Regions from separate parts of the Fictibacillus sp. KU28468 genome, predicted to be linked through region 1. Evidence: riboswitches for the same ligand, from Rfam matches in the RefSeq annotation. Region 1 holds a riboswitch; each other region holds the start of a gene.

Region 1 (10,472 bases):
AAGCCTCTAAGCGAATAATAAACTTGTTCATCTTGAACCAACATCAGGAGGTAATTATGATGCAAAACCAATACAACCAACAAACGAATTCGCCCAATTTCAATATACAGCAAGTACCAAACCAAATGAATCATGGAGGACATGAAGTGTTTGACCTTCATGAGATCCTTTCGGGGTTAATCAACGTTCTTGATCAATACATGATGTTTCGATCCTTTGCGAAAGATCCAGAGTTGATCGACATCCTGGACAGGCAATATAGGTTTATTCTTGATCATTACAACATACTTTGTGAATGCTTTACGTCGGGTGCAAATCCCTCTCACCCGACATCAGAATACAGGATGAAGCAGAACAACAAAGTTATCTATGGGCTAAAGCCTTCACAGCCTAAAAAGCCGAATCAATCCATTTCAGAAATTAAGGACCAAGGTCTTTCTGGGCATATGCTTGGCCTCATAAAATCCACAGCCTCCCTGCTGACGATGACTTCAGTGGAAGTAACGAACCCCGTTGTCAGAAGGGTCATGGCTGACAATGCAGCCAACTATGTCGAGATGGCTTATGAAATTTTTCTTTACCAAAATAAGCACCAGTATTACCAGGTACCACAATTATCTCCCCAAGATATGCAGCAGATGACCCAGAGCTTCATTCCAGCAACCGGCCAGCCCCAAATGCCGGCACAAGGGCAGCAGCCTTTTCAACAATAATCAAAGAAACAAAGAAAACTCGCCAAATCGGCGAGTTTTTCCTTCGCTTAAAATCCTGCGATCGCAAACCATACAATCGGGAGAAAATAAAAAAAATTAATCCCTAACCCAATTAGGCTGCAAATTTTCCCTGAAGAAGCTAACCGCTGATCCTTTTGATTAAAAATGACTATCTTTTTGATACACATCCGTGAAAAATAAAAACCCATTAATCCAAATATGAAACCAGGAAACAAGCTAACCATTCCAAAATACAGACCAAGAAGTGGATAGACCAAGATATAAATAATTGACAAGATTCCGAATAGAAGAGAAAACATTGGCTTGAAATGAAATTCCCTCATCCTAAGCCCCCTTGAAATAAAACATCATATAAAGATATATACTCCCGTTTAAAAAATTTTAATCCACAGGCCGATTGGTACACTTAAAAATACAATTATGTTACAAAATAGATAGGAGAGGAGGTAGATCATGGAGTTTTTTCTCGTTATTTTATTACTGCTGTCCCTTATCGGCCTATCCAGCCTGATTAATCATTTTATCCCTTACATACCGGTACCCATTATTCAGATTGCTTTAGGAGTAACGCTTGCTACCCTTCCGCTGGGAATACAAATCCCCATGGAGCCGGAATTATTTTTCATTCTCTTTATCGCCCCTTTACTTTTTCACGATGGGAGACATGTTTCGAGGCACGCTTTATGGAAACTCCGTAAACCGATCCTTTTGCTGGCCCTCGGTCTGGTTTTTGTCACCGTATTTGCCATTGGCAACTTAATTCATTGGCTTATTCCTACGATCCCATTGGCTGCCTCCTTTGCCCTTGCAGCGATTCTCTCTCCAACCGATGTTGTTGCTGTAGGTTCCATTTCAAGCCGTGTGAAGATACCGAAACGGATTATGCACGTTCTTGAAGGAGAAGGATTAATGAACGATGCTTCAGGATTGGTTGCTTTTAAATTTGCCCTTGCCGCATCCGTCACCGGCGCTTTTTCATTGGCACAAGCCAGTTGGAGTTTTTTAGTCATATCGATTGGAGGATTCCTTGGCGGTGTCATTTTAGCCATCCTGATTATTCAGTTGAAGACATCTATTCGAAGGCTTGGTATGGAGGATGTTACGATTCATATGCTCATTCAGCTTCTTACCCCTTTTGTCATTTTTTACATTGTCGAGCATTTACATCTCTCCGGTATCTTGTCGGTTGTAGCAGCCGGGATTGTCTACACCATCCATCAGGATCGAAGCCGGGTTCCAGTTGGACAGCTGCAATTGGTTTCCCAAAGTACGTGGACGGTTCTCATCTATATTTTAAATGGGCTGGTGTTTGTGCTGTTAGGGTTGCAGATCCCTAGGGTGGCAAGTGAAATATTTAAGGATCCCTCCTTTAATAATTGGCAGGCAACAGGCTACATCCTCATCCTATGGGCAGCCCTTATTCTTCTTCGTTTCCTTTGGATTTCGGCAACCTGGCGCTGGGGATGGCTGGACAGGAAACAGCCTCAAACTCATTCTGTGAGAGCCATATCCATCCTTACCCTTTCAGGAGTACGAGGGGCGGTAACCCTCGCTGGTGCGTTTACGATTCCCTATGTGATCGCCGGAGGAAGTCCCTTTCCGGAGCGTTCATTAATCATCTTTATCGCAGCCGGAGTGATCTTGGTTACCTTAATCGCTGCAAGTGTTTTCCTTCCGCTTCTATCACGGACGGAAAAAGAAAACAGTGAAAAGCTGAAAGAGGAAATGGAACGGACGGCCAGGCTGCGAACCCTTGAAGCTGCCATCCATTCTGTTGAGGAATCCTTAACGGATGAGAATCGGGGTGCGGCAGTATCCGTCATCACCGCTTACAATACGATTCGTAATGAGGTAAGCGAAAAGAGTTCGGAGCAAGTGGAATTGGAAGAATCCGTGGTTCGGCTGAAGGCACTTGAGGCGGAAGTCCGCTACTTTGAGAATTTAAAAAGAACAGGAAAGATTGACAGGGATACGGCGAATCTCATTGAGGAACATATCCAGCGAAGGCGGCTCGCTCAAACAAACCGGATGCAGTATAGAAGATTGTTCATTTGGACGCTTTTTAAAAGAAGTTTACTTTCTTTCGTAAAGCTTTTCACACCAAAACACAAGGAACGCCGTAAAAATCGCCGCTTGCGAACAAAAAAACTGATTAAGCTAAAAGTCAACATGGCGAAGGCTGCCATTCACTATTTAAAGAACCATATCACGCCAGAAAATAAACACATTTATCTAGGGGTTATAGGGGAATACAATCGATTAATTATGACGTTCAAGCTTGCGAAAAAAAGCGAGGAATCCATCCATCACGCCCAGATGAAAAGAGAGCTCCAGATCAAAGCGTTCCAGGCAGAGAGGGACGAAATCCAGCATCTTTACGAAGAAGGGGACGTCACCAATGACATCCTCAGGGATATTCGTAAGCAGATCAATATTCGGGAGGCGTATTGGATGGAGGAAACGAGCGTACAATCTCAATAAATCCTCCTTTAAACCCAAGACCTTTATATGAAAAGGGAGCTGTCCAAGAAGTCTGTAAGCTGTTGATTTCCGTTCCAGGCTGCTCGCTTTTACCGGTGTGAACGCCTACTTTTTGGTGCAAGCACCGGCGGGAGTCTCACCTGTCACGCTAGTCCCGCAGGACAAGGAAGCTCCGGCAGCTTTTTATCGCACGAAGAAAATGTGAAGTTCATTTTCGAGGAGTCTCGCATCTTCCGCTTCAATCAACTTTTCATTGAAGATTTTCAAGACAAAAAGGAGCTGCTGAAGGTCAATTTTCGACTTTCAGGACAGCCCCTTTGTTTTGATTAAATTTAATTCTTATTTGCAGAGATTTCATTAACAATTTGACTCAAAGCCTCGTTTATTGGTGTAACAGGGCGGCCAAGCATTTTTTCGAAATCGTTGCTCTCTACCTCTAATTCACCATCCCGAATACCTTTTTGGATGTCGACAAGCATCATATAGCCGCATAAGCAGTATCATCGACTTGCTGCACGGATACTTCTTTACCTAATACAGTTCCAACAGCAGACGCCAATTCTTCTTGAGTCATAAGTTTCTGAAAGTTCGTAAACGGTATTCTCGTTTCCGTTTCCGGCCAATACTGCTGCTGCCTCCGCATAATCTTGTTACAGTGCCCAGCCTGTTCTGCCTGTACCCGCAGATGTAACCCATCTTGTTCTTCATTCAATTTACTTCTTCATCCACTCCGGCTTCCCAAAACCTTTAAATTCTTTATCTATGGTTTTTTCAAACTCTTTGGATTCCACGGCTGCTTTAATGTCTTTAGCGAATTGGGATTTAACATCTTTTGTGTTCACAACGACCCGGTTACGGTATTGATCCGGCATGTTCTCAAGGAAGAGAGCATCCTGCAATTTCATTTTTGCCGCAAGCGCGAAGTTACCCGGAACGGCCGATACATCTGCACTTCCAACCGCTCTTGGCAATTGCGCAGCTTCAAGCGGCTTGAATTGAAGTTTCTTCGGATTTTCTTGAACATCTTTTTCTGAAGCGGTTAATGGATTGACATCTTTCTTGATGGTAATTAGACCGGCATCCTGGAACATTAACAGTGTTCTGGCAAGGTTAACGGGATCGTTGGCAATGGCTACCGTGCTGCCGTTTTTGATGTCTTCAATTTTTTTGAATTTCTTGGAATATACACCCATTGGCGCAGTTGGTACAATAATCAGTTCAGAAAGCTTTAAATTCTTTTCTTTTGCGAAGTTTTCCATATAGATTTTGTGCTGGAACAGGTTCGCATCAATAGATCCTTTAGCTAATGAGAGGTTCGGCTGAATGTAATCACTGAACTCTACAATTTTAACGTTATATCCTTTCTTCTCCAGTTCAGGTTTGATGGCTTTATTGACCATATCACTGTATGGGCCGGCTGTTGCTCCAATGCTGATGTTCTTCTTGTCTCCTGAGCTTGATGATCCGCTGGAAGTTGAGCCGCATGCTGACAGAACACCAATGGCTAGTAATAGAATGAGTGCTGAAGTAAACTTTTTCATTTGTTTCTCTCCCCTATTGTTTTATTTTTTATCTACGAGTTTGGAGATCTTATCTCCGGTGAATTGAATGATTTGGACGAGTAAAATCAAAACGACTACCGTGGTAATCATGACGGTATTATCATAGCGATAGTACCCAAATCGGATGGCCAAGTCACCGATTCCTCCCCCGCCAACAATACCTGCCATGGCTGAATAACCGACCAAGCTGATTGTCGTGATTGTTAATCCTTGAATCAAACCCGGTTTGGCTTCCGGAAGAAGCACATCCTTAATGATCATCCATGAGGTTGCCCCAACTGCTACGGCTGATTCGATCACTCCCTTATCGATTTCTCGGAGTGACGCTTCAACCATTCTTGCAAAAAAAGGAATCGCAGCAACAGAGAGGGATACGGAAGCCGCAGTTGGCCCAATTGTTGTCCCTGTAAGCAAATTGGTTAACGGCAATAACGCCACCAAAAGAATAATGTAGGGAATCGAACGAATCAAGTTGACGATCCATCCTGTAACACTTTTCACAGCGGAATTTTCAAGGAATAATCCTTTATCGGTTACAAAAAGCAATACACCAAGCGGGAGCCCGATGATGATGGCCACGGCTAAAGAGATGCCCACCATATAAAGTGTTTGGAAGAACGCATTGTTTAAATCAGGAAGAAGCTGTACAAGTGAATCAAGCAACATCATACACCACCTCCAAACTCCTTGTTTTTCTTGTAATATATTCGATCGCTCTCTCTACTTCGGTATTTTCACCTGTAAGCTCCATAATGAAAATGCCCAGAGGGATATCCTGTATGTACTCAATCTTCCCGTGCAGAATATTTCCTTTCACGTTGTATTGCTGGAAAAGCTCTGACACCACTGATTCTTCGGCAATCTCGCCTTTGAACTGAATCTTGATGATCTTCCCTTTGCGGTTTTCAATGAGCTGCTTAGGCAATTCAAATTGCAGGATACTGTTAATAAAATCTTTGGTCAGCGGTTTCTGAGGATCAGAGAAGATGTCATAGACCTCGCCCTCCTCAATCACTTCACCATTTTGCATGACGGCTATCTTATGGCAGATTTCCTTCACTACTTCCATCTCATGCGTGATCAGAACGATGGTCAATCCCAGCTTGCGGTTAATGTCCTTTAATAAGTTTAAGATGGACTTTGTTGTGCTTGGATCGAGGGCAGAAGTGGCCTCATCACATAAAAGCACCTTCGGGTTATTGGCAAGCGCCCTGGCAATTCCGACCCTTTGTTTCTGACCTCCGCTCAACTGAGCCGGATATTGATCCTTCTTATCCGCAAGATCCACGAGGTCCAATAGTTCCAATACTCGCTTTTCCGCATCATCCTTTGATTTGCCCGCTGCTTTCAAGGCAAATACAATATTTTCATAGACGGTTTTTGAACTGACCAGATGAAAATGCTGAAAGATCATGCCAATCTTTAACCGGGCTTTTCTTAAATCTTCTCCTTTTAAAGAGGCAAGATTCACCCCATCAATCCAAACCTCACCCGATGTTGGCTTCTCCAATAAATTTAAACATCGGATCAAAGAGCTCTTCCCTGCACCGCTGTAACCGATAATGCCGTAGATCTCTCCTTCTTTTACCGTAAGAGATACGTTGTTCACCCCCACGATCTCTTTTTTCTTCGAACGGTAAACCTTCAACAGATTTTTGACTTCAATCATGAAACAACCCCCTCTTTCTTTCCAAATAAAAAAGCCCCTTTCATCATGAAAGAGGCATTGGATTATAAATTCAATCACCTTATCTTTCAGAATGAAAATCATTCTGTAGGAAGTGGCACCTTTCCAAATTGGAGGTTGCCGGACGTCATAGGGCCTAATCCCTCAGTCACTCTCGATAAGAACGGTTATGCTATTGTTTTTAGAACATTTCTAATAATAAAGCGATTCTCCTCCATTGTCAATACTATCCATAGTAGATTTGTCGGAATTAAACGTTTATATTTGTTGATGTATGATAACTAGGCATATGGACAGTAACTTGGGACAACCACATCCCATATTTTATTTTGAGGGTACTTTTCCAGAAAAAACGTTTGTGTTCTGGCGATTTCTCAGCTCGTTAAACCCGTAAAATAAAGTAGGAGGTTTTTTTATTGAATGAAGAATTCAAGTGGGATCTTCAGGGGCTGCACACTGATGGTGTAAATGTCAGCAATGTTACCCCGAATTATCCTCAGGATCAAGATACAAGTGATTCCGCTCGTCTATGTGTTGGCTTTGGCATTGGCTTCTGTGTTGGTGTATGCGGTGGCTTTGGTGGATGCGGTGGCTTTGGCGGTTGTGGCGGTTGCTTTGGCCGCTGCTTTGGCTGTGGCGGCTGTGGCGGCTGCTTTGGCCGTTGCGGCGGCTGTGGCGGCTGTGCCCGTTGTGGCGGCTGCGGCCGCTGCGGTCGTGGCGGAAGCAGTTAAGCTTCCGATCGGCAGTGATAGGTATTTTAACAAAAGACCGGCCCTGCATATCCCTCGGCAGGGCTTTTATCGTTTGGATAGGCATAATGGACATCAGGCATCCATAGAGTTAAATGATGTAAAAGATGTAGAGCATCTAAAGAGGAGGTCGGTCATGCAAAAATTAAATCCTTCTATGTGTTTAAAAGTAAACAGAGACACGTTTGTTTTTCCGGATTCAGCTAAAGGTGTATATCTCCGGAACAACGTAAAATCTTTAAGAATGGAAGGCAGCACCATTGACCGATGGCTGGAAAAATTAATTCCTATTTTCGACGGAACCCGTACTCTTGATTCTGTCACAAACGGTTTACCAGATGCTTATAAAGAACAAGTGTATAAGATCGCACATGTTCTGTACGAGAACGGTTTTGTCCGTGATGTAAGCCAGGATCTCCCCCATCAGCTTCCTGATCGCATCCTTGCTAAGTATGCCTCCCAAATCGAATATTTAGATCATATTCGTGATTCAGGCGGTTACCGATTTCAAGCCTATCGTCAGGCAAAAATAGCGGTAATCGGTTCGGATTCACTTCTCCTCTCTCTCGTTCAATCTCTCATTCAATCAGGGCATCCTTCTTTCAGCGTCATACTCACTGAATCACACCCAACGATTCAGCAGCGGTTAAATGAGATGATAGCCGAAGCACGCAGGTCAGAGCCCGAAACCAAAATCACCATCTTAAGTTCCGGGAAAAATTCATGGAGAGAAAATGCAGAACCGTTTGATTGCATACTATATGGATGCAAGGACAGTGATTTATCTCAACTTCGTACCCTTCTGGCCATCTGCAAGGAACAAAAGAAGAATGTTCTTCCCGTTACTATTTTAAAAGACTTAGCTTTTGCCGGCCCGCTCGTTTTTGCTGAATCCGATTCGTGCTGGGAGTCTGCCTTCCGCAGACTGCACCAGAGGCTGAATGAAGAAGGCAATGGTTCTCACTCCTTATCACAAACAGCAGGTGCGCTAATAGCCAATGTGGCGGTTTTTGAGCTTTTTAAAGAAATCACGGGCGTACATGAGGGAAAAAGAGAAAGACCATTTTACTTGCTTAACTTGGAAACGCTCGAAGGAAGCTGGCACACCTTTCTCCCTCACCCGTTGGTTACTGGGCGTGTTTATGCCGAACCGATTAACGACCCGGCTGCATTTCTTGAAACATGCGATCATCAACAAATGGACTTACATTCCCTGTTTTACCGGATTACGTCAAAAGAATGTGGCGTTTTTCATCTTTGGGAGGAAGCAGATTTACTCCAGCTCCCGTTATCACAATGCAAAGTCCAGGTTGCTGATCCGCGTTCAGAAGGCCCTGCCAAGCTCTATCCTGAGACTGTCTGTTCAGGACTCACGCATGAAGAAGCTCGCCTGGAGGCAGGTCTGATTGGAATTGAAACATATGCCAGGAGTTTTGGGAATGACTTTTTCAGTGAGCATCCTTCATCATGGGGAATCGGGATGGGCAAGACCCCTGCAGAAGGTTTATGCAGAGCACTGCAAAACGCACTTCATGAAGAATTTGTGAAGCAAGCAGATCACGGTGTCACAAAAGCCACATTGGATGTAAGTCTTGTCAATGATCATCGCTGCCAATTTTTTCTGCAGGCTCTGAGAACCAAGAAGTCTGAACCAGAATTTTTATGTGGCCGTGAAGTACTGGGTTTTCCTGTCGTTTGGGTTGAATCAAACGGCAAGTGGTATGGAAGCGTTGGATTGAATATGCAGATGGCTTTAAGCAGAGCATTACAAACTGCTGTGATGGATTCTCAAAATCGAGAAATCTCACATTATCCCTATGGGGTTGCGGTTTCCTCCATTACATCGCAAAAGGATGCTCAACAGAAGGTTCGGGTTCCTTCTTTTGAAGAAAAGCCGTTAGACGAAACCTTCCATTCTGCAATACATCGATTAAGACAGAATAAAAAACAAGCAAACATCTTTGAACTTCATCTGGAAGCGATTTTTAAAGAGAATACGGCTGGCATTTATGGGATTGCGTTAAGCGGGGAGGAACTTCCATGAGCCAATCCATCATCATCATCGGAAACGGAATGTTAGCTGACACCGTAAGCGAACAATTGAGCGGGCTCTATTCCATTACACGCTGGGCCACTGTAAAAGAAGCCGTTCCGAATCAAGGAAATCTGGCATTAGTGCTCCACGATTCCTGGGTTCCGGCTGAACACCTAGAAGCCGATGAGGCCTTTTCGTTCTTTGGCATCCCTTGGCTTCGGGGATTCGTATCATTTGGTGAAGCCAACATTGGACCGCTTGTTCTTCCAGACAAACAGGGGTGTTCTCAGTGCGCGGATAGGCGGCGTTTTATGGCGGGATCTGACCGGAGAGAACAATTCCAAATGAAAGAATACAAGATGGATCAACCTGGTATCGAGCAAGATCCTTGGGCTTCCGCTTCAGGATTATTGCAAACTTCCTATCTCATTCAAGAAGAGGTCCATAGATTGTTAAAAGGAGAAAAAGCCCGCACGTATGAACATGTATTTCTTCTGCAGTTAAATACGCTCCGGCTATCCTATCATTTCTTTTTGCCTGACCCATACTGCCCTGTGTGCGGCGATCTTCCAGAGGATACAGCGGATACCGCAGAGATCATACTGAAACAAAGCCCAAAGACATCAATCGATAGCTATCGCTGCCGCTCGCTGGAAGATATGGAGAAGGTTCTGGGCAAGGATTACTTAGATAGCAGAACGGGCCTTCTTAATCATAAACGATATGACTTCATTTCCCCTTTTGCCGATACGATTGTCAATCTTCCTCTACTATCAGGCGATGAGTTAACGGGTGGGCGAACCCATTCGTATGCTCAAAGTGAACAATCCGCCATCTTAGAAGGACTGGAGAGATACTGCGGCTATGCCCCAATGGGTAAACGGACCATGGTTTATGAACCATATTCCAAGGTGGAAAATCATGCCCTTAACCCACGATCAATAGGACTTCATACAAAAGAACAATATGACATGCCCGGCTTTCCTTTCAGGCCATTGGACCCCGACCGGCCCATTCATTGGGTTTGGGGCTATTCTTTATCACAGAACCGGCCCATCCTGGTACCAGAGACGTTCGCCTATTACAGCTTGGGTGGCGGGGAAGGCTTTGTTTATGAAACCTCTAACGGCTGTGCACTCGGCGGGAGCATGGAGGAAGCGATTCTTTACGGTATTTTCGAAATTGTTGAGCGGGATTCATTTTTAATGACATGGTACGGCCAAC
Region 2 (10,472 bases), 670 kb from region 1:
TGCAGCATTTAACAACTCCTTGCTATCCGATGTAGGGCCTCCCGTACCAGTAGAAATGAGTGTGGTTGGAAACGTGGATTCAGAGCTGAAAACCAAGCCAATGAACGTAGGAATTAATAATCCATATCTTGAGGTTTATGTACATTTAAAAGTAAACGTACAGGTTGTTGTACCATTTTCTTCAGAGAAAGTCACCGTAGCGAACGATGTAAAACTTGGTGATCTTTTCTTGCCGCAAGACGTTCCAGAGTATTACGGAGACGGCGGAGGCTTATTCAAACCAGCAGTTATTGGCAATAAAGCGAAAAAGAACGATTAAACTCTATCCCTGGATCAGGATAGAGTTTTTTCACTTCTAATATATGGAATTTTAAAGGTGAAGATATAATGAAAGTACAGATAAAAAGGAGAATATGAATCATGAAACTCATTTCTAATTATAAAGATCATGATAGACTTAGATGCAGCTTTAATAACCTTGCTCCCCGCAGAAAAAATGCTCACCAGCGTGGAGTATTGCGGAAATACTTCCTCGGTTTCCATTCCGCTGGCGCTGGATCTGGCTATAAAAAAAGGAAAGTTGAACGACGGAGACATCCTTTTGCTTTATGGATTCGGAGGCGGTCTGACGCATGCCGGCCAATTGCTGCAGTGGAATCCTGATCCTGCTAAGCATAAGGATATAAAACTCAAATGGAGTATATAGGTAGAGTGGAAGGTCAGGAAATTATAGGATCTGGATGGTGGTCGGGCAGATGATACGCTGGGAAATGAAGTTGATTTCAACGGAACGCGGAAGCTTTGAAGTGTTTTGTAAAGGACAGGGACCTGCGTTATGTGTGACCCATCTCTATTCAGAGTTTAATGAGACGGGTGACAGATTTGCTGATACATTTACGGAAACAAACCAAGTATTTCTAGTAAATCTGAGAGAAGCGGGAAGGTCAGAACAAGCGCACGAACCGTATCAGCTCAGTATGATTGAGACGGTGCTCGATCTGGAAGCAGTTAGATTGGAGCTGGGCATTCAGTCTTGGAACGTTGCCGGACATTCTACCGGGGGAATGCTTGGGCTTGTCTATGGCATGCGGCATCCTCAATCCATTGATTCTTTAATCATTGCCGGTTCCGCAGCCAGGGTATATGCCTCCTCATCGCCCTATTGTATCTATCATCAGGGGCACCCACAGTTTGAAAAGATGCAAATGCTGATCGAACGCCTGAAAACGAACCTATCAGAAGAAGAACGCAGCCGCTGCTCCCGGGAGCGGACGAAACTCTCCTTGCATGAGCCAGATCGGTATGATGAATATTTTACAGGGGATGTCCACAAATCGATGTCTGCTTCCCGCATGAACTTTTTTGCACGGGAAATTCTGCTATTTGATATTACGAAACAATTGCACAAGGTTACTGCCAGAACTTTGGTGATTTGCGGAGCACATGACGTCCAGTGCCCTCTTCCTTTCTCTAGGGAAATTGCAGAACTAATCCCTAACGCCGAGCTGGAAGTTTTTAATGACAGCAATCATTATCCTTTTTTAGAAGAAGCTAAAAAATTCAGCAGGGTAATCAAAGAATTTCTATTCCATCCTGTTATGAGGCATAAAACATGAGAGCAATAAAGTTTGAAAAGCAGTTTGTGACAGCTGGAATCTTTGTCTTCTATAAAGGGCTTTTCCCGTTTCAGATCGGTCCGACAAGGAAAGGGGATCAGCTCGGAGTCGTCAGGCTGGGTGGGCATCGGGAAGGAAATGAAACACCGATCGAGACAGCGGTGCGGGAATTGCATGAAGAATCGGGCATGAATGTAAAAATCATCCATTCTCCAGTGACCTATCATACGCCCAGCTGGAATTATCCTGAAATAAAAGTGAGGGCACAGGATTCACAAGGGATGGGTCCCGTTCTGATTAAAGGTGTAAACGGTGAATATTCTGTCATGTACTTTGGGGAGTCCATGGATAAGCCTGTCCCATCTTCTGAAGCGAAAGCGATTGTATTATTGAAACCGGCAGATATTGTGATAATTTGCAGCAGGACGCTGACTTTTGGTGAGTATATAGCCCGCAATGGAATTGTTGTAGAAAGAGAGAAGATGGACCGTAATCTTAATCTGGTGCCCTTTCCGCAGCTTCGTTTTTTATCCAGGCTGTTAAATGATGAACCAGAGTGGCTCAAGGGTCTTTTTAATATGAAAATCTAGCAATAGAATTAGCCCAAAGTGGATTCGAACATTGATTCAAAGAGGGTTTCTATAAGTACCGTTAAACAGTTAGTTGAGGTGCTGTCCATGAGCGATAAAATACTGCTGGTCGAAGATGATCTCTCGATACAAGAAACGGTAGAACGTTTTTTAGTAAAAGAAGGATATCAAGTAACAGCTGCAAGTAATGGGAAAGAGGCTTTTCAACTCTAATCCATCACTTGGGCAGCCGTTTGCTTGCTTTTAAGGGAAAATAAAAAAGCCCAGCATTACGCTGAGCTGTAAATTTAAATTATTGAAATAGTCCGGAATGCAGAACTTCATTCGCTGCAGAAACAACATTGAACAAGAAAGCTCCCCACCATAAAAGACGGCCTCGGGAAGAAACTTTGCTCCATCTTGTTCCCTTGCCATGTTCTTTGAAATAAATAAGAGCAGCAAGGGCCGTTATATTAAAGAAGATCATGCTCCAGCGGGCTACAACAAGGTAAGTCGGACTAACTAATCCACCGGCAAGCAGCAATCCATTGATTAAGAACAGCATATAGAAAAACGGAAGACTTTTCATGTCATCACTTCTCTCCAAGATGATCAAATCCTCGTTTATTCTAACACCGCAATTATGAAATTGGAATGGGTTTGCTCAATGGTTAACAATGTTGACACATTTCTTATCCGAGCGGAAGAATCAATGTTTTTTCGAAGGAACATGTATGACATCAGAAGAAGAAATCATCACCATCATGCTCCCTCCATAGGTTTTGGCCCGGATCAGGATCGGCTGGTTATAACGGTTCTGAAAACGGAAATCAGGGCCGTACCAGCTTACGGTTGCATCCCTGCCTTTTGGAACATAAGGTACACTTCGGCTGTGTGAAAAACGCTGCACAATATGAAGTCCAGCCCGGTCCACGGCATTAAAAAGAGTAGAGGAGACCTGGCAGATTCCTCCGCCAACTCCTTCTGAAAGCTCTCCACGAACAATAACAGGTGCACGCATGTACCCTTTGTCCGTAGTCCGTCTGCCTACGACCCCGTTAAAGGAAAAGGTCTCTCCAGGAAACACGACTTGATTATCAATCGCTTTTGCGGCAAGTGAAATATTATGGGTCCTGGATGAATGAGAACGGTTGAAATAAGTGACATACTGAGCAAGGTGATTGGTCCTGATATTTCCAAGCAGCTCACTGTCAACCCTGGGGTGGACCGTTAATAGAGGGACTTCAAGTTTATGAGGCCCCTTGCTGAAAAAGCTGGCATAGAATTGCTCTTTAAACGCTTTTTTGTAGAGCATGGAACCGTTTTCTCCAGGAGTAATTCCTCCTAAATCATTAATTCTTGCATTAAGAGGCGGACGGTAAACCTGACCTTCCAATTTTGCAGCAAACGACTCGAATTTTTCACCGTCTATGATAGGCGTACCTGGCAGCGGAACCATAAAGTCTTTTCGATCAATAATTGCGATGGTTTGGCCTTGCTGAATCAATGATATACTCTCAGGCGTATAGACGGGCTGTACGGCCAGCAGCATACCGGTTAACAATGAAAGTAACATAACGAACAACCTCCCAAAAGATAGTATGAGGAAGGACGGCTGGATTTATGTAGTAAGCATTCACGTAAATAAAATTTAGATTTTTCAAAAAAGTTATTGACTTTCCATTGCACACCTGTTTTAATAACAATTAATCCGATGAGGATTATATGAATTAAAAACTCCATAAATTTTTTCTTATTCAGAGAGGTGGAGGGAATTGGCCCTGCGAAACCTCGGCAGCGGACTTTTTAACGAGAGAACTGTGCCAAATCCAACAAGCATCAGCTTGGACGATAAGAGAAGTAGAACGCTATTTAACTTCTTCTTACACGTCCTTGAGATGTAAGAGGAAGTTTTTTATTGAGTAAAAAAATATCGTGCAGCTGATTGGTAAACCAAAGGCCGTGTCTCAGTATTAGCAGACATGGCCTTTTGGTTTTCCTTTTTATCATAAACTGTTTCCGTTTGAAAGGGGGAATTTTATTCGCTGCAAATGTTCAAATTCGTCGACCGGACAACCGGAGGCTTTCCTTAAAAAGGAGGTTTCCGGTTGTTTTCTTTTTGCAAAAACGCAGGGAAGAAGGGAGATATGATATGACTTTACTGCAAATTAGTAAACTCAATCGGAGTTTTGAAACAGGAAAAGGCGTGACAAAAGCACTTGAGCAAATAGATCTCGATGTGAATCAAGGAGAATTTATTACTGTGATCGGCCCGAGCGGCTGCGGAAAAAGCACATTATTAAAAATAATTGCTGGATTGGATACAAGGCATGAGGGCTCTGTATTGCTGGATAACCAAAAAGTATCCGGGCCGAGCATTGATAAAGGGTTTATTTTTCAAGAACCCAGGCTGTTTCCCTGGCTGACCGTGGAAAAAAATATCGCGGCCAACTTGCCTGTGAAAGAAAGTGCTACACATGAAAAAGTTCGCGAGCTGATTAAGCTGGTACGGTTGGAGGACTTTGAAAATGCCTATCCAAAAGAGCTGTCGGGAGGAATGGCACAGCGGGTATCCATCGCAAGAGCCCTGCTTAGAAATCCTAAGATTCTTCTCTTAGATGAACCATTTGGAGCGTTGGATGCCTTTACCCGGTCACATATGCAAGAGGTACTGCTCAATATCTGGCAGAAGAACCGGACGACGATGATATTTGTGACTCACGACATCGATGAGGCCATTTATCTCGCCAGCACTGTAGTGATCATGAATCCCCGGCCAGGCACAGTCAGGGAGGTAATACCGATTGAACTGCCTCATCCACGGAGAAAAACAGATCTTGCTTTCCAGGAAATACGACAGCGGGTATTGAGTGAATTTGAAAAAGTGGAGGAAAGCGAGCGAGCAGCAACCGTCCGATAACGATATAAAGGAGATGATAAAATGAGCAATCAGACTGGGGTATTAACGAGAACGACTGTAGAACGAAAACAAAGCATCAAGGAAACAGCATCAAAAAAACAGAGGAAAAACCCATTTCTATCCCATTGGGCACGAGGATTGGCATTTCCCGTTTTTATCATCATTATTTGGGAACTGTCAGGTGCTTACGGACTTATTTCTGCCACCTTGCTGCCAAGGCCGAGTGAAATCCTTATCGCATTTAAGGACTTAATCCGTACCGGGGAATTATTCACCCATTTTAAAATCAGCTTGTTCCGGGCACTTACAGGATTTTTAATTGGCGGGGGACTTGGACTTCTGGCCGGGCTGGCAGTTGGTTTCTCGAGCAAAACAGAGCAATCGCTTGATCCGACGTTTCAGATGCTGCGGACTATTCCGTCGTTAGCTGTAATACCTTTATTCATTCTCTGGTTTGGCTTTGGCGAGCTGTCAAAAATATTGCTGATCTCAAAATCTGCGTTCTTTCCGCTTTATGTGAATGCGTTCCTAGGGATACGCGGTGTGGACTCTAAACTGTTTGATGTAGCGAAGGTGCTTGAATTCAGCAAATGGAAACAGATCACAAAACTCATTCTCCCTGCTGCACTACCAAATATTCTGCTCGGTTTACGGCTGTCATTAGGTGCGGCGTGGCTGGCTTTGGTCGCAGCTGAACTGATGGGATCGAGTGAAGGCATCGGATATCTTATCATGGATGCGAGGCAATTTTCTCAAACGTCCATCGTTTTTGTAGGCATTATCATTTTTGCGGTTTTCGGCAAAGCATCAGATTCACTGGTCCGATATTTTGAAAAGCGGCTTCTGAAATGGCGTGACAGTTATATCGGCTGATTAAAATCTTACATAACAGGAGAGGAGAAAACGGATGAAATTAACGATGAGAAAAATAGCTGCGGGTGTATTAACACTGATTTTATTGCTAAATATGCTTTCCGGCTGCAGTGAGAAAACCACCACCGCGGAGCAGAAAGGGAATGTTACGGTCAACATCGGAGTTCAGGGAAGTACCGGTGTTCTGCCGTATGCACGTGAGAAGAAATATTTTGAAAAAGCGTTTGAGAAAGAAGGCGTAAAAGTAAAATGGAGTGAATTTGAAAGCGGCCCTCCTCACTTTGAGGCATTGGCATCTGGAAGGCTGGATTTCGGTGCAACCGGAGGAACTCCTCTTATTGCCGGACAGTCGGGCAACGTTGATTTTAAAGCGATCGCGGTAACGACGGATGGAAAAAAGGGAAATTCAATCATCATACCAAAAGGAAGCAAGATTAAAGAGTTAGAAGATTTAAAAGGAAAGAAAATTGCGGTGGCTAAAGGAAGCAGTGCCTATAACTTTCTTTATATGGCGCTTGATCAAGCAGGGTTGACTGACAAGGATATTAAAATTGTACAGTTGCAGCCAGATGAAGCAAGACCTGCACTTGATAACGGTTCCGTGGATGCCTGGTCAACATGGGAACCGTATGCCACCACAGCCATCTATCAAACGGGAGCGAAGTCATTGGCTGATGGAGAAGACCTTAATATTAATGCGCCCAGCTTTTTGGTGGCAAGGACTCAGTTCACAAAGGAACATCCTGATTTAACGGTACTGTTCCTAAAGACATATGAGAAAGTCAGACAAGAGTTTATCAACCATCCGGAAGAAGTGACGGTAGATATCGCTAAAAAAGAGAAACTTGAACCGGAAATCGTCAGCACGGTCTTAAAGCGGGCCGATTTGATTCTATCTCCGACAACCAAAGAATTTGCAAAAGCTCATCAGCAACAAGCTGATTTTCTATACAAAGTAGGTGGCATCAAGACAAAGCTGGATACTTCAAAAGTCATAGAGAACAAGTTTGTTGAGAAGGTTTTAAAGAAGCAATGACCATACGCCAACATTTGATGGAGGGATAAACATGGGAGAAACGTCTTTGAGAGAATGGCAGCGACCCAAAGACTTTATTGCATCGATCACGAAGGAACACCTGAACTTTGTGAATTTGACAGATCTTCAGTTCACAGGGCTTTGCAAGGAAAAATACGGAGTGAATAAAGGGTTGTACAACACGATCGAAAACTACTTTGCAAAGAAAGGAATACGCAACATTCTCTATCGAAGAGTGTACATTCTTGAATTCCTGAACGATGTCCAGAGGCGAAAAAAAGGCAAAGAATGCCGTGAAACACACGTTACGTTCGGTTCAGGAGGGCTGGCAAAAGCGCTCCACAACTTTTTTATTAAAAACATTTAAGGGAGGATTTTATTGTGGCAGATATTGTAACCATATCAGGCAGCCCTTCTGTAACCTCAAGAACGGGGATCGTCCTTCGATATTTAAGTGAATTGTCCCAAAAAGGGGGGCTTGAAACAGAATCTTTTTCAGTACTTGATGTCCCGCCGGAAGATCTTGTTCTTGGCCATTTTCAGAGTCCTCATCTGAAAGCCATTGAGAAGAGCATAAAGCAAGCAAAAGCTGTCATTATTGGAACACCTGTGTACAAGGCAGCCTATTCAGGAGTCCTTAAGTCGCTGTTGGATCTGCTGCCACAAGATATCCTCTCTGGAAAAAGTGTATTGCCCATTGCAACGGGCGGTACGATCGCCCATCTTCTGAGCATCGAGTACGCGTTAAAGCCTGTTCTTAATGCCATTGGAGCAAGGAACATATTAAATGGAATTTATTTAATCGATCTGCAGCTGGAGCATAACAATGGCCGTGACGTTGCGTTTGATCAAGAAATCGAGAAGCGGCTGATTGTATCATTAAACGAACTGATCGATGAGGTAAAGAAAGATACGTACATCAAGGACTTAGAAAAAGCGGAGCTGCAAATTGCGGGAAACATTGATGGAAAGGGGAATAAAGCATGAACGTATATTGGTTTTTGCCGACACATGGAGACAGCCGGTATTTGGGAACATCAGAAGGAGGACGGCCTATCACGCTTTCCTATCTTCGCCAGATTGCGCAGGCGGCAGATAGCCTTGGCTTTAAAGGAGCACTCCTGCCGACAGGGCACTCCTGCGAAGATGCTTGGGTTACCGCTTCTTCCTTAATTCAGGCCACCGAAAAGATGAAATTCCTCATCGCTGTACGTCCGGGTTTGATCTCTCCCTCTCTAGCGGCACGAATGGCTTCAACCTTTGACCGGCTTTCTGATGGAAGGTTATTGATTAATGTTGTGACAGGAGGAGATCCGGTAGAGCTTGCCGGTGACGGATTGCACTTATCGCATAGTGAACGCTATAAACTGACGGATGAATTTTTAACCATCTGGAGGGAGCTGCTGGCCGGAGAAGAGGTTGACTATGAGGGTAATCACCTTAAGGTAAAAAAAGGGAAAATTCTTCTTCCTTCAGAGCAAGAGCCTTATCCGCCACTGTATTTCGGAGGGTCGTCGGATGCGGCGCTTGAAGTGGCTGCCAAGCATATTGACGTTTATCTGACTTGGGGAGAGCCGCCTGAACAGGTCAGAGAAAAGATTGATAGAGTCAGAAAGCTGGCAGCTCAACAGGGGAGAACGGTGAGCTTCGGAATCCGGCTCCATGTGATTGTCAGGGAAACAGAAGAAGAGGCTTGGGCTGCGGCTGATTCGTTAATTCAATATGTAGATGAAGAAACCATCATTGCTTCACAAAAAGTCTTTTCACGTTATGATTCAGTCGGACAGAAACGGATGGCTGCTCTTCACAACGGAAAAAGAGATTCTCTTGAGATCAGCCCAAACCTTTGGACCGGCATAGGCTTGGTGAGAGGCGGGGCTGGAACCGCACTTGTCGGTGATGCAGACACGGTTGCGGAGCGAATGAAAGAATACCAGGAAATCGGGATTGATCACTTTATCTTCTCAGGCTATCCGCATCTTGAAGAAGCATACCGAGTGGCTGAACTCCTTTTTCCTAGGCTTCCGATCTCACATAAAAATCCGGCGGCAAAGCGTCCGCTTCATTCGTTTGGCGAAGTGGTCGCCAATACGTACCTACCGCTGAAAAGCAAAGTAAAATAAAAACATTCTAGTAAACTTGCTCACTTTTTCTGACAGAAAAAAGTAGTTATTGACAAATTTAACCAGCTTAAGTAATCTATAAATGGAATTCATACAAAACCGGTCAGAATTATAAGGTTTGAACTTAATTTACAGCAAAAACTCATAAGCATGTTTATTGAGTTTTTGCAGTACATAATGATTGGTCCAATTCCAACAAGCTTTGGCTTGGACAATAAGAAGGGTAATTTGGTTATGTCTAACCTCTTCTTATTACGTGATCGTAGTAGGAAGAGGTTTTTATTACGGTATAAAACAGAGTAAATCCATAGGGATATTTGTATATTCTTTTTTGCTGCTGATTGGAAAACCAAAGGCAACTCTCTTTTTGGGATGTATGTCTTTGTTTTTTTTATTCAGCTCGAGCAAAAAGAAATAGTTGAAATAAGAGAGAGAGAAGGGAGATGCTGGTATGTCGTCGATATTAATTGTTGGTGGAGATCATCTTGGGAAAATTACGAAGAAACTGGAGCATCAAGGCATAAGGGAGATCATTCATGTGAGCGGAAGAAAAGCTAGAATGTCTCAAAAGGAGATTCCAAGTCATGTGAACTTGGTTCTGGTCCTGACCGATTTTATAAACCATGAGTTTTCAGCAGCGATTAAGAAAAAGGCGAACAAACAGAGTGTTCCCATCTATTTTTCCAAGAGGTCCTGGTGCTCGATCTATGCTGTACTTGAAAAATCGGAGCTTTTAAGCAATCGCACAAAACGGAAGAAGATAGCCGTTAATGGGTAATAAGAAAACCTGCCTCACAGGGCAGGTTTCATTCCGTTGAATTAATTTTTACAACTTCAAGCTGAAAGGGAACGCACTCTTCCAGTCTTTCTTTAATCTGTTCGGCTTCCTCTCTGGACAATGGAGTATTTGAGTCTCTTAACGTTTCCAGGCTGAAAGTAAACCTCCCGCTGGATTCAATAACCTTGTATTCTTTCATGGAAATTCCCCTTTCTCCCTTTCATTTGAGATTGCCAAAATGGCACGATGGTATATCTATATACTTCTACATACCCGGTTCGTTCCCTTTTAAGTATTTTGATTGGAGGAATTGAAAAAATATAGTTATAGGAAAATCATCACTCTAATATACATAATCGATGGAATCTCGATGGGAAACCGTGCTGATGGAGGGATGAAGGTATGACTGTTAAACCACCGATACTGCAGAGAGGGGACACCATCGGGATCGTGACACTAGGAAGCCCTCTGGAGGCCCAAATAATTAATGAAGGATTAAACACGCTGCGAAATTTTGGATTCAATATTGTCCTCGGGAAAAATGTTTACACGAATAC
Region 3 (10,472 bases), 1.5 Mb from region 1:
TCTAAAATTTATTTCCTTAAATAAACTGTTATAACGAATAACCGTGCTTTTTCTAATTGCTAATTAACATACAAATTTACTGAGAATTACTTTGTGAATTCGATTGAGAATTGTCATTTTCTCCTCATCAACCGAACCCGTTACTGATTTATCAGTGCCTCTTCTCGCCGTTTAATCCGGTCACAATGACCTTATTCGGGTCTTTGCTGCTTCCTTCCACACCTTCCATGAAAACCTCCTGAAGGTGAAACTGTGCTCCTTGAACAAAACTGATTTCTTCCATTTCTCGGTGAAACAGCCTTTCCAGTCCTCTTTCAAATGCTTCATCAGGGCTTGCGATTACCAGCCTGGCCAGAGAGCCATCTCCCCCGTCTACTGCATCTTTGCGGGTTTGCAGCTCGATCTTGAACCGGTATGGAGTATAGATAAAAGTCCTGCGGGCACCTGCTTCTGTTTTCCATCCCATCACATCAGCACGGTTGCAAAGCTGTTTCAGTTCTTCATCGGTTACTAAATATCCAATGTGGTCAAAGATTGGCTTTTTTCCAGCTCCAAACGTTATATTGATATTAGCTTTTCTGACTTCGATAATGCGAAAAATAAGAGCATTCTCACGAAAGTCATCCCACTCCAATGGAGGATGGTAGGGAGTTACCGTTCCTTTTTCCATTGCGTATCTGCCTTCTACTTGAAAGCCCAGACGCCGATAATAGCTTTCTGTCTCTTCTACTCTATCTGTCCAAAAATGATAATGAAATAGTTTCAAAGTTCCAACTCCCGGGTATTCTAATTATTCTTTCTGTGTCTGAAACCTTACAGTCAAACATATAGTGAGAGTATACAAGCCAATACACTCGGAGGCAAACTATGCTCGTTTTATTTGCGCTTGGCCTCGCTCTTGCTGCCTCGCCAGGTCCGGATTTTTTATTAATGACAAAGCATACATTAAGCCATGGCACGCGGATGGGCTACGCCACGTTTTTAGGAAATCGTACAAGCTTTATCCTGCATCTCACTCTCGCCGTATTCGGACTTTCTGTCGTTTTGAAAGAATCAGCTCTATTATACTTGTTTATCCGTATGGCTGGGGCAGCATATTTAATTTATTTAGGCTGCAATAATATTTTCAGAAGAATTTCTCCTCAGGCTGCACATTCATCCAGCATCACATCCATGGCCTTGTCGGCACTGCTCGCCTATCAGCGGGGCTTTTGGAGCAATCTGCTAAATCCAAAGGTTAGCCTGTTTTTCCTTAGTATCTTCCCTCAGTTTGTGACCGCAGAAAATTTAGCTTCCGAACCATTCAGTAACGCTCTTATCTTTTTGGCTGGCAATTCCTGCTGGTATCTGGCCGTTCTTCCTATTGTCGGCATGCAGCTGGTCCGGGAAGGAATGGCCCGCTTTCAAGCGATTTTGGATCTTGTATTCGGCCTTCTTTTTTTAGGATACGGTGGAAAAATGATCATTGAAGATCTCCAAATTCTTTTGCGTTACCTGCCCGGTTATTCCTTCTTCTCTTGAAATACATAAGATCCCCCTACCAGAGGGGGATCTCAGTTGTTTTATTCTACAGGCAATGGATCTTCACTGCGGCCATATGGTGCGGGTTCATTGTTCTTTTGGGCAAGGTCATAGCGCAGTCCGTCGAGGCTCTGTCTAACATTTCCTTTGCCTGAAAAATTCTCGATCAGCTCTTTTACATCGATTCCAGATGAGGCCTTAAGGGTTTCCTGAAGAGATGCCATCAGGTTGGTCGCATAGCCGGTTACTTTATTCGCTCCACCGTTTTCACCGCTGCCGCCAGTATCCACAACCGTAATTTTATCAATGTTGGACAGAGGGCTTGCCACTTCTTTCGCATACGCCGGCAGCATGTTCACGATCATATCGAGAATAGCTGCCTGGCCGAACATTTCAAAGGCTTCGGCGATTTTTTGCTTCGCTTCTGCTTCAGCCAGACCTTTTAAACGGATAACTTCTGCTTCTGTCTCCCCTTTGGCCCGCTCAGCTTCTGCTTTAGAAAGCCCTTCAAGACGTACTTTCTCAGCCTCAGCTGTCGCCATCGCTTCCACTCTATATTTATTGGCATCCGCCTCAGCGAGCTGTTTGCGCTTTTCCGCTTCTGCCGCTTGCTCCACTGCATAACGGTCCGCATCCGCTTTTTTCTTTACTTCAGAATCATATTGTTTCTCGCGTCTCGCAATCTCTTTTTCTTCCAATTCAATTTGTTTTTGGCGCTCAATGATCTTGATCTGCATCTGCTGTTCAGTAACTTCCTGTTTGGCACGCGCTTCCTCCAAGTGGTATGCCTGGTCCGCTTTTGCTTTGGCGATATCCTGTTCTCTGCGGAATTCTGCAATTTTCAGCTGATTGATCTTTTCTGCTTCCGCAACCTCTGTCGCACGCTCAAGCTCGGATTTTTGTGCTTCCTTATTCGCTTGTGCCCGTTTGATGCGTGTTTCTTTTTCAGCTTCTGCCGTTGCAATGTCAGCATCTCGTTTCACCTGGGCAATCCTCGGTTTTCCGAGAGCCTCAAGGTATCCATTCTTATCCCTTACATCTTTAATCGTAAAGGATACAATCACAAGACCCATTTTCGCCAGATCCTGAGAAGCAATGCGCTGAACCTCCTGAGAAAATTTATCACGATTTTTATAGATTTCTTCCACTGTCATGGAACCAAGAATGGAACGGAGATGGCCTTCCAATACTTCTCTAGCCTCGAGCTCGCGGTCCTGCTTCGTTTTTCCAAGAAACTGTTCGGCTGCTGTTGCAATTTCCCCGATCGAACTGCCGATTTTAATGATAGCCGTTCCATCCGCTGTGACCGGAACCCCTTGCTCGGTATAAACTTCCGGTGTCTGAACTTCAAGCTTGCTTGAAAGCAGGCTCAGTGGCTCGGACTGCTGGAAGACTGGGAATACAAAGGTACCTCCCCCGCGAACGATCTTGATCTTGTTTCCTGATTCATCGATGTTCACGTTCTTGCTGCCCAGGAAACTTCCTGTTACGATCAGCGCCTCATCTGGTCCTGCGGTCTTATACTTTGTAATAAAAACAGAAATCAGGGCAACTACAACAAACACAACAATTCCTGCAGCAATAAAAATAGGTGTCATTTCCATTCCTCCAATTCATTAGTTACAATAATGCGGTTTGTTCATAAGGCATAACATGAACGACGCCGCTTTTCACATCCACGATTAAAATCTTGGATCCTTGCCCGATCGGCTCATTATCCATGCTGATCGCTGGCTTCGCAATATTTCCGCTGATCCCCTCAATAAAGACTTCTCCAAAACCATTGGACGGGATAGAAGTAATCACTTTACCTATTCTCCCCCGTAAATCCTCCTCAGCGTAATTGAGTGACGCTTCTGCGGAGGCAAGCGGGATCAGGATAAAAATGTTCAGCAAGGACACAAGGATTAAAGACGATCCTGCCGATATACCTAAGATGGGCCAGCTGTTAACAAATGTTATTGTTTCCAATACATAGCCGCATGCACTCAGTATCGTAAAAAAAGAAAGTACAAGAGTCGGACTGAGAATGTGGGAAAAAACCTCAAATGCTCCATGGATGAGATCACTGACCAAAACATATAGAAAGGTAATGCATCCAAATACGATTAATCCAGTTAAATAGATGGTTTCCATCGGATACCCCATAATATCCATAACGTACCTTCCCCCTTCTCTTAATGAGGTTTTAACCACCTAAGTATGTAATCAGCCATTCACCTTCCCCTCTCCATATTTGGGAATATCGTAGCATAAACCGCTTGAAATAATTGGTAAAAATTGTCGAACTTCCGCAAAATTTCATGTTGTTCTAATTATATAAACGGATAAAATATGAAAAAGTTTCATATTTTGGAAATTAAATTCAGGTTATTTTTTATTTATCTTACAAAAAAAGCCTCCTTAAAAGGAGACTTTCTGTTCTAGAGTACGTATGAAATTTTCCTGTTCATCTCTTGAATGAATGAAACGTTCTTCCAGCAGCTCGTGGAGCAGCGACTGTTTTTCATCTAAGGAGGCTTCCCATTCTTTAATCCGCTCTCGGCATCGAAATAAAAACTGAGTGTAGGCCTCGTAATCTTCTGAATAAGCAGCCAGTAACTCTTTTTTAATCCGTTTGGCAAGAATCGGACTTGCTCCTCCTGTTGAAACAGTCATGACCAGCTTTCCTCTTCTGGCTACCGCGGGAACCGAGAAATTTCCAAGTACCGGCTGATCAACGACATTAACCAGCTGGTGGTTTCCTGCATTTTCAGCAATCTGCTGATTCACTTCCGGCTGATCGGTCGCTGCAAAAATGATAAATGCGTCCTTATAATCACTTGGTTCCACAGATTTCTTATCCCATTTCAGGAGATGTTCATGCTGCATTTTTTGGATCGCCGGAACAGCCTCAGGACTAACCACCTTTATTGCTGCTCCTGCCTCAAGCAATCCTAAAATCTTGCGATGGGCGACAGCTCCTCCGCCAATCACTACAGCAGGCTTACATTTAAGATTCAGCATGATCGGATACATGGTTACACAACCGCACTTTTCATTTCTGCTTCTTCAATTCTTGTGGAAAGAACGTCTTGCAGAACAGGATGGTATCCGAGCGCCTCGCACAAAATAAAGTTTTGATCACTCTGGTTTTGCTGTTGTGCTATGGCGTTTTTCATCCCGCTGAGCAGGATGCCGGGAAAGAGAAGATAAGGAACAACGATGATCTGCTGATACCCCCAGCCTGAGAGCCTCAGCATCTCTTCAAAGCTAGGCTGGGCAGCCGTCAAAAAACACGTTTCAACCCGCGGCACCTCATAGTTCTTTTGTAAATTTGCAGCAATGGCATTGAGATCTCTTTTCACATCAGGGTCACTGCTTCCTCTTCCAACGAGAAGGATTACAGCGTTCTTATGAAACGTATCAACAGACTCTGTAATCCGCTCCCATAATAAATGAGAGAGAGAATCGTGCACTCCGAAAGGTTTCCCGTACGATATCTCTACATTTGGATACCGTTCTTGCTGCAGCATTATTTCCTCTGGAATATCCTTTTTTGCATGAGCTGCCGTTAATAAAAGAACCGGTATTGCGCAGATGGAGGCTGCTCCTTGACGGACACATGCTTCAACCCCTTTGGAAATATCAGGTGCTGACAGTTCCAGAAAACAAACTTCCTTAATGGGATAGTCGCTGGCTCCCATGCACCGTTTCGCAAATTCCAATGCTTTTTCCATGCCTGCTTTTGTTCTGCTGCCGTGGCAGATGAGGAGTAATGCTTTCATTTACAACGCCTCACTTATAATAGAAGAATCCTTTTCAATTAGCGTCTTTTCAAACCAGCTGATCTTTTCGCGTAGTTTGACTACCTCTCCAATGATGATCATGCTTGGATTTTGAATCCCTTCATTTCGTGCTACTGTTTCAATCGTTTCAAGAGTGCCTGTAACCGTCCGCTGCTCCCCAAAGGTTCCCCATTGAATTAAAGCAGCTGGTGTTTCTTTGCTCTTCCCATATTTTACGAGGCTCTCACAGATGTAAGGAAGGTTCTTAACACCCATATAGATTGCAAGTGTATCAATTCCTTTAGCAAGGCTTTCCCATCTCTGCTTTTCGTCCTCTCCTTCTTTCCGGTGGCCGGTGACAAGAGCAAAGCTGCCTCCATACTCTCTATGAGTGACTGGTATACCAGCATAAGCCGGTGCAGCAATTCCAGATGTAATACCCGGAACCACTTCAAATTCCACATGGTTTTTAACAAGAGCTTCCGCTTCTTCACCGCCCCTGCCGAATACAAAAGGGTCACCACCCTTTAACCGGGTGACAACTTTTCCTTTTTTGGCATACTTCACTAAAAAATGATTGATCGTATCTTGCTGCATCGTATGAAGATCAGGGAGCTTCCCGCAATAGATCAAATCTGCACCTGGCTTTGCATAATCCAGCAGATCTTTATTAACAAGCCGGTCATAAAGAATAACATCAGCTTCCTTAATGCATCTTGCTCCTTTGACGGTAATTAATTCCGCATCCCCCGGTCCAGCACCTACTAAATAAACTTTGCTCAATTTCATTCACCTGCCTCAGCTGTTTAGTATCGTTTCCCTTTTATAGATCACAAAACCGTTGCCGTTATTGCCACGATTATTCCTTCCTGATCAGATTTTTGCTTTCAAGAAAAGAGATGACTTCGGCCGTGCATTCCTCAATCGTCGAGGCCTTCGTATCCACTGTAAATTCTGGAGATTCCGGCTCCTCATATGGGGAATCGATCCCAGTGAATGCTTTGATCTCTCCCTTTCTTGCTTTTTGGTAAAGTCCTTTCGGATCTCGGTTTTCACATTCTTCGAGCGGACATTTAACGAAGATTTCAAGGAATTCATCACTGCCTAAGATCTGTCTCGCCTGTTCCCGATCTTCCTTAAATGGCGAGATAAATGCCGTCAGCACAACTGTTCCGCTGTCTACAAACAGCTTGGATACTTCACCGATCCGGCGTATGTTTTCTTTCCGGTCCTCGTCTGAAAAGCCAAGATCATTATTTAAGCCGTGGCGTATGTTGTCGCCATCCAGCACATAGTTTTTCACTTGCCGCCGAAACAGTTCTTTAGCAACCTCATTGGCAAGAGTCGATTTTCCTGAACCCGATAGCCCTGTCAGCCATATTACGAAACTATGATGGGCATTTTGTGTTCTTCTGTCTTCCTTTGATACGGCCGCCTGGTGCCATGTAATGTTCTGTGTTTGGCTCATCATGTTCCTCCTTATGCGGTTACTGTTTTTTCTTGCAGACCTTTGATCAATACTTCTACGACTTCTTTGCGGCTGAAGGTGGCTGGCGGAAGCTCTCCATTTCTCAGCAGTTCCCTCACTTTTGTGCCTGACAAAATCACATGATCCTCTTTGCTGTGAGGACATGTTTTGGATGAAGCCATTCCTTCGCACTTTGTACAATAAAAGCTATGTTCAAAGAACATCAGTGTAATGCCTAGTTCTTCCGGAGTAAACCTGGAAAAAATTTTCTGTGCATCATACGTCCCATAATAATTGCCCACACCTGCATGATCTCTTCCAACGATAAAGTGTGTGCATCCGAAGTTTTTGCGGACCATCGCATGAAAAATGGCTTCCCTCGGTCCTGCATATCTCATCGCTGCCGGAAATACGGCCAAGAACACCCGGTCTTGGGGATAATAGTTTTCAAGCAGAATTTCATAGCTTTCCATCCTCACATCAGCGGGAATATCATCGGATTTCGTTTCTCCAACAAGCGGGTTCAGGAACAGTCCATCTACGGTTTCAAGGGCTGTTTTTTGAATGTATTCGTGTGCTCTATGCACAGGATTTCTTGTCTGGAAGCCAACAACTGTATTCCATCCCCTGTCTCTGAAGACTTGGCGGGTTTCAGCTGGATCCAGGCGATATTCAGTAAACCTTTGTTTTTCAGGCCGCTTTACGAGAGTGATTGATCCTCCAACATAGTAAGAAGGGCGTTCCAGAAGTTTTTTAACCCCAGGGTGTGCAGTATCTGCCGTTTGGTAGACTTGCTCTGCTTCATGCTTAATGTCCGGGCGGTAAAGGTCTTCTACCTCGATGACTCCGTACGTTACACCCTCAAATACGAGCCTCGCCTGATCTCCGGCTGATAGCGTCCTTGCTTGTTTTTCATGAACTGGAAGGACGATTGGGATGCTCCAAACCGTTCCATCAGCAAGACGTAGAGAATCAACGACAGATTGATAGTCTTCTTCATTTAGAAAACCGGTAATTGGGCTGTAGGCTCCTACACCGATCAGCTCGAGATCACTTAAGGATGTAGCATCCAGTTCCACTTCCTTTTGAATGTGGTCTGTTGGCAGATTTGGTTCATAACGGTTTATCAGCTTTCCTCCATGCGGCAAAATTGATGTCATGTTAATTCCTCCTGTAATTTTATTTTATTATTGGTGAAGTCCACACTCTGTTTTCCCTTGCCCTGACCAGCGTCCTGAGCGGGAATCACCCGACCCGTCAGCCGGAAGCGTGCACGGCTCGCAGCCGATGCTGGGATACCCCTGATCGTGAAGCGGATTGTAGGGCAGATTCTGCTTGTAGGCGTATCTCCAAATTTCCTTCCACGTCCAATGGATCAGCGGACAGATTTTCACGGATTTAAAACGTTCATCCTTATTGATGTACTGAACATTGCTCCTCCCTGCCGACTGCTCCCTCCGGAGACCCGACAGCCATGCCGGTGCTCCGTTCAGTGTTTCCTCAAGAGGGGCTACCTTTCGTATATAACAGCAGAGGTTCGGTTCTCTTTTCCATAACTCGCTGCCATGCTTTTCCGCCTGTTCCAACAAGGACAGCGAAGGCTTCTTCATCTCAATCTTCATTTCCGGATATCTTTTTTTCGCCTTTTCGATCACCTCGTACGTTTCCTTGAAGTGAAGGCCTGTATCCAGGAAAACGACTCTTGCATCTGGTTTGACCTTGGATACAAGATCCACCAGGACACTGCCTTCTATTCCGAAGCTGCACGCATAAACGAGTGCATCTCCATATTGCTCATACGCCCATTTCAGTACTTCGAGTGCCCCCTTCGTTTCACTGTCTTCCGGAAACGTAAACTCCTGTTCTTTCCATGTGTCAAACTTGAGCATGTTAACCACCCCTCCAATGAAAAAGGCAGCTTTAACCATAAGCAGCCATCCTGCTATGTTAAAACCGCCTCTAGTTTTCTAGTCAGCGAATATTTATTTAAAACGTACCTTTTCGTTTTTTTCCAGCTGAATCAGCTTTCCATCCTGAACAATTAACGTGATGGACCCATACTTGATACTGTTCAGCATTTCTTTTAACTGTTCAAAAATTTCATCCTGGCTTTTACCGTTTACCACATCAGAACCTCCTCGTTTAATATGTTTTGTTAGGTTTTTTCAGGAATTAAAATGGCAATAAAAAAACCTTTCCATTTCGGAAAGACTGACGAGGTAAACATATTACCTTATCTTCCAAAATGTAATAAACATTCTGCTGGAGTTAGCACCTTGCAAAAAAAATGCAGGTTGCCGGGTTTCATCGGGCCAGTTCCCTTCACCGCTCTGGATAAGTTTTTTTATTTTTTTAAATAATAACACACATTTATGCTTTCGCAAACCCTATTATTCTTATCGGATTAAAAAATATTTATTGAAATATCCGAAAATTCTATTGACAGACTTTCATTCCATTGAATATAGTAAATACTAAATTCGAAAAGAGATACACTGCTGATCGGAAAAACCGAAGGCTCTTAACTTTACGGTTAAGGGCCTTTTATTTGTTAGGAGGAGTAAAATGAAAAAACTGATCATCCTGGCCCTGATTGGACTCGTTGCACAACTGATTGACGGGTCACTCGGAATGGCTTACGGACTGACTTCGACTTCCCTGCTGCTGGCCTTTGGAATCGCTCCGGCGGTTGCTTCGGCTTCGGTTCACTTTGCAGAGGTTGTTACGACAGCCGCCTCAGGTGCATCACACATCAGGTTCGGTAATGTTGACCGTAAAATTATCTTTCGTCTCATTATTCCGGGATCCATTGGGGCATTTACCGGTGCCTGCTTTTTATCCAATCTTCCTGGCGACGCAGTAAAACCGTATATTTCCTTTTTCCTGCTGTTCCTTGGTTTCTTTATTCTGTACCGATTTTTATTTAAAAAGAACACCAAGCCTGCTGATCATGAAAAAGCGTTCAGCCGCAAGCAGCTCATCCCGCTCGGACTTGTTGCCGGCTTCTTGGATGCCACCGGAGGAGGAGGCTGGGGACCGGTAGCCACACCTGTCCTGTTAGCCAAAAACGGCACAACAACAAGAAAGGTCATCGGTTCCGTGGATACGAGCGAATTTGCTGTTGCCGTTTCTGCAACACTCGGTTTCCTCATCTCTCTCGGATGGGAGCAGGTCAACTGGATGTGGGTTATCGCCCTCATGGCGGGAGGATTAATCGCAGCACCGGTCGCAGCATGGCTCGTCCGCATTATCCCTTCGCATATTTTAGGTGTGGTTGTTGGAGGATTGATTATTGTAACGAACGCCCGGACGCTTTTGCAGTCCGCTGGAATCTCCGGTACAGCGCTGCAATCGGTCTATACCGTGCTGGTCGTCGTTTGGCTGGCGGCAATTTTCTTCAGCATTAGAAAAAATAAAAAACATTCTTTCTCAGCTGGACCACAAACTGAAAGCACTAATCTCCACTGACACATCACAAACAATAATTTATACCAATAAAAGCTGACTCAAATGAGTCAGCTTTTATTGTATTCTGCTATTTCTTCACTTCAATAATGAACGGATAGGTGATCACTTTCCCATTGATCTTAAACTCCGCCCACAATTTATAAAGTCCAGGTTCCTCAAATTCCGTCTCAAATTTTGTATCTTCAGGAGTGGAAGGATGAACGTGGACATATTTTTCTCCTGTATGATCTAAGACCACAACATGGCCA

What was found. A riboswitch is a leader RNA that binds a small molecule or an ion and turns the genes downstream of it on or off. The one in region 1 is predicted to bind S-adenosylmethionine.
Region 2: linked by a shared signal. The riboswitch ahead of OKX00_RS17325 (ABC transporter ATP-binding protein) and the one ahead of OKX00_RS21090 (methionine ABC transporter ATP-binding protein) in region 1 are both predicted to bind S-adenosylmethionine.
Region 3: linked by a shared signal. The riboswitch ahead of OKX00_RS05410 (YezD family protein) and the one ahead of OKX00_RS21090 (methionine ABC transporter ATP-binding protein) in region 1 are both predicted to bind S-adenosylmethionine.

The regions. Positions count from the first base shown of each region.
Region 1 covers NZ_CP110666.1:3,975,268-3,985,739, forward strand. Annotated here, with positions in the region: gene OKX00_RS21065 (spore coat protein) at 60-713, shown strand; gene OKX00_RS21070 (Na+/H+ antiporter) at 1,188-3,215, shown strand; partial or broken gene OKX00_RS21075 (SDR family NAD(P)-dependent oxidoreductase) at 3,548-3,910, opposite strand; gene OKX00_RS21080 (MetQ/NlpA family ABC transporter substrate-binding protein) at 3,929-4,756, opposite strand; gene OKX00_RS21085 (methionine ABC transporter permease) at 4,778-5,443, opposite strand; gene OKX00_RS21090 (methionine ABC transporter ATP-binding protein) at 5,433-6,446, opposite strand; SAM riboswitch class I at 6,523-6,628, opposite strand; gene OKX00_RS21095 (putative thiazole-containing bacteriocin maturation protein) at 6,933-9,257, shown strand; gene OKX00_RS21100 (TOMM precursor leader peptide-binding protein) at 9,254-10,472, shown strand, end outside.
Region 2 covers NZ_CP110666.1:3,306,046-3,316,517, reverse strand. Annotated here, with positions in the region: gene yunB (sporulation protein YunB) at 1-319, shown strand, start outside; partial or broken gene OKX00_RS17355 (3-oxoacyl-[acyl-carrier-protein] synthase III C-terminal domain-containing protein) at 482-706, shown strand; gene OKX00_RS17350 (alpha/beta fold hydrolase) at 756-1,616, shown strand; gene OKX00_RS17345 (NUDIX hydrolase) at 1,613-2,206, shown strand; partial or broken gene OKX00_RS17340 (DNA-binding response regulator) at 2,294-2,404, shown strand; gene OKX00_RS17335 (hypothetical protein) at 2,499-2,774, opposite strand; gene OKX00_RS17330 (VanW family protein) at 2,895-3,761, opposite strand; SAM riboswitch class I at 3,936-4,043, shown strand; gene OKX00_RS17325 (ABC transporter ATP-binding protein) at 4,338-5,105, shown strand; gene OKX00_RS17320 (ABC transporter permease) at 5,127-5,978, shown strand; gene OKX00_RS17315 (aliphatic sulfonate ABC transporter substrate-binding protein) at 6,013-7,014, shown strand; gene OKX00_RS17310 (hypothetical protein) at 7,046-7,381, shown strand; gene ssuE (NADPH-dependent FMN reductase) at 7,396-8,001, shown strand; gene ssuD (FMNH2-dependent alkanesulfonate monooxygenase) at 7,998-9,137, shown strand; gene OKX00_RS17295 (DUF2325 domain-containing protein) at 9,589-9,915, shown strand; gene OKX00_RS17290 (hypothetical protein) at 9,944-10,114, opposite strand; gene OKX00_RS17285 (S66 peptidase family protein) at 10,318-10,472, shown strand, end outside.
Region 3 covers NZ_CP110666.1:1,073,904-1,084,375, reverse strand. Annotated here, with positions in the region: gene OKX00_RS05460 (hypothetical protein) at 152-766, opposite strand; gene OKX00_RS05455 (LysE family translocator) at 868-1,521, shown strand; gene OKX00_RS05450 (flotillin lipid rafts scaffold protein FloT) at 1,563-3,125, opposite strand; gene OKX00_RS05445 (NfeD family protein) at 3,142-3,678, opposite strand; gene OKX00_RS05440 (NAD(P)-binding protein) at 3,925-4,539, opposite strand; gene OKX00_RS05435 (sirohydrochlorin chelatase) at 4,542-5,288, opposite strand; gene cobA (uroporphyrinogen-III C-methyltransferase) at 5,289-6,071, opposite strand; gene cysC (adenylyl-sulfate kinase) at 6,148-6,756, opposite strand; gene sat (sulfate adenylyltransferase) at 6,768-7,916, opposite strand; gene OKX00_RS05415 (phosphoadenylyl-sulfate reductase) at 7,944-8,645, opposite strand; gene OKX00_RS05410 (YezD family protein) at 8,739-8,855, opposite strand; SAM riboswitch class I at 8,987-9,097, opposite strand; gene OKX00_RS05405 (sulfite exporter TauE/SafE family protein) at 9,322-10,224, shown strand; gene OKX00_RS05400 (hypothetical protein) at 10,292-10,472, opposite strand, start outside.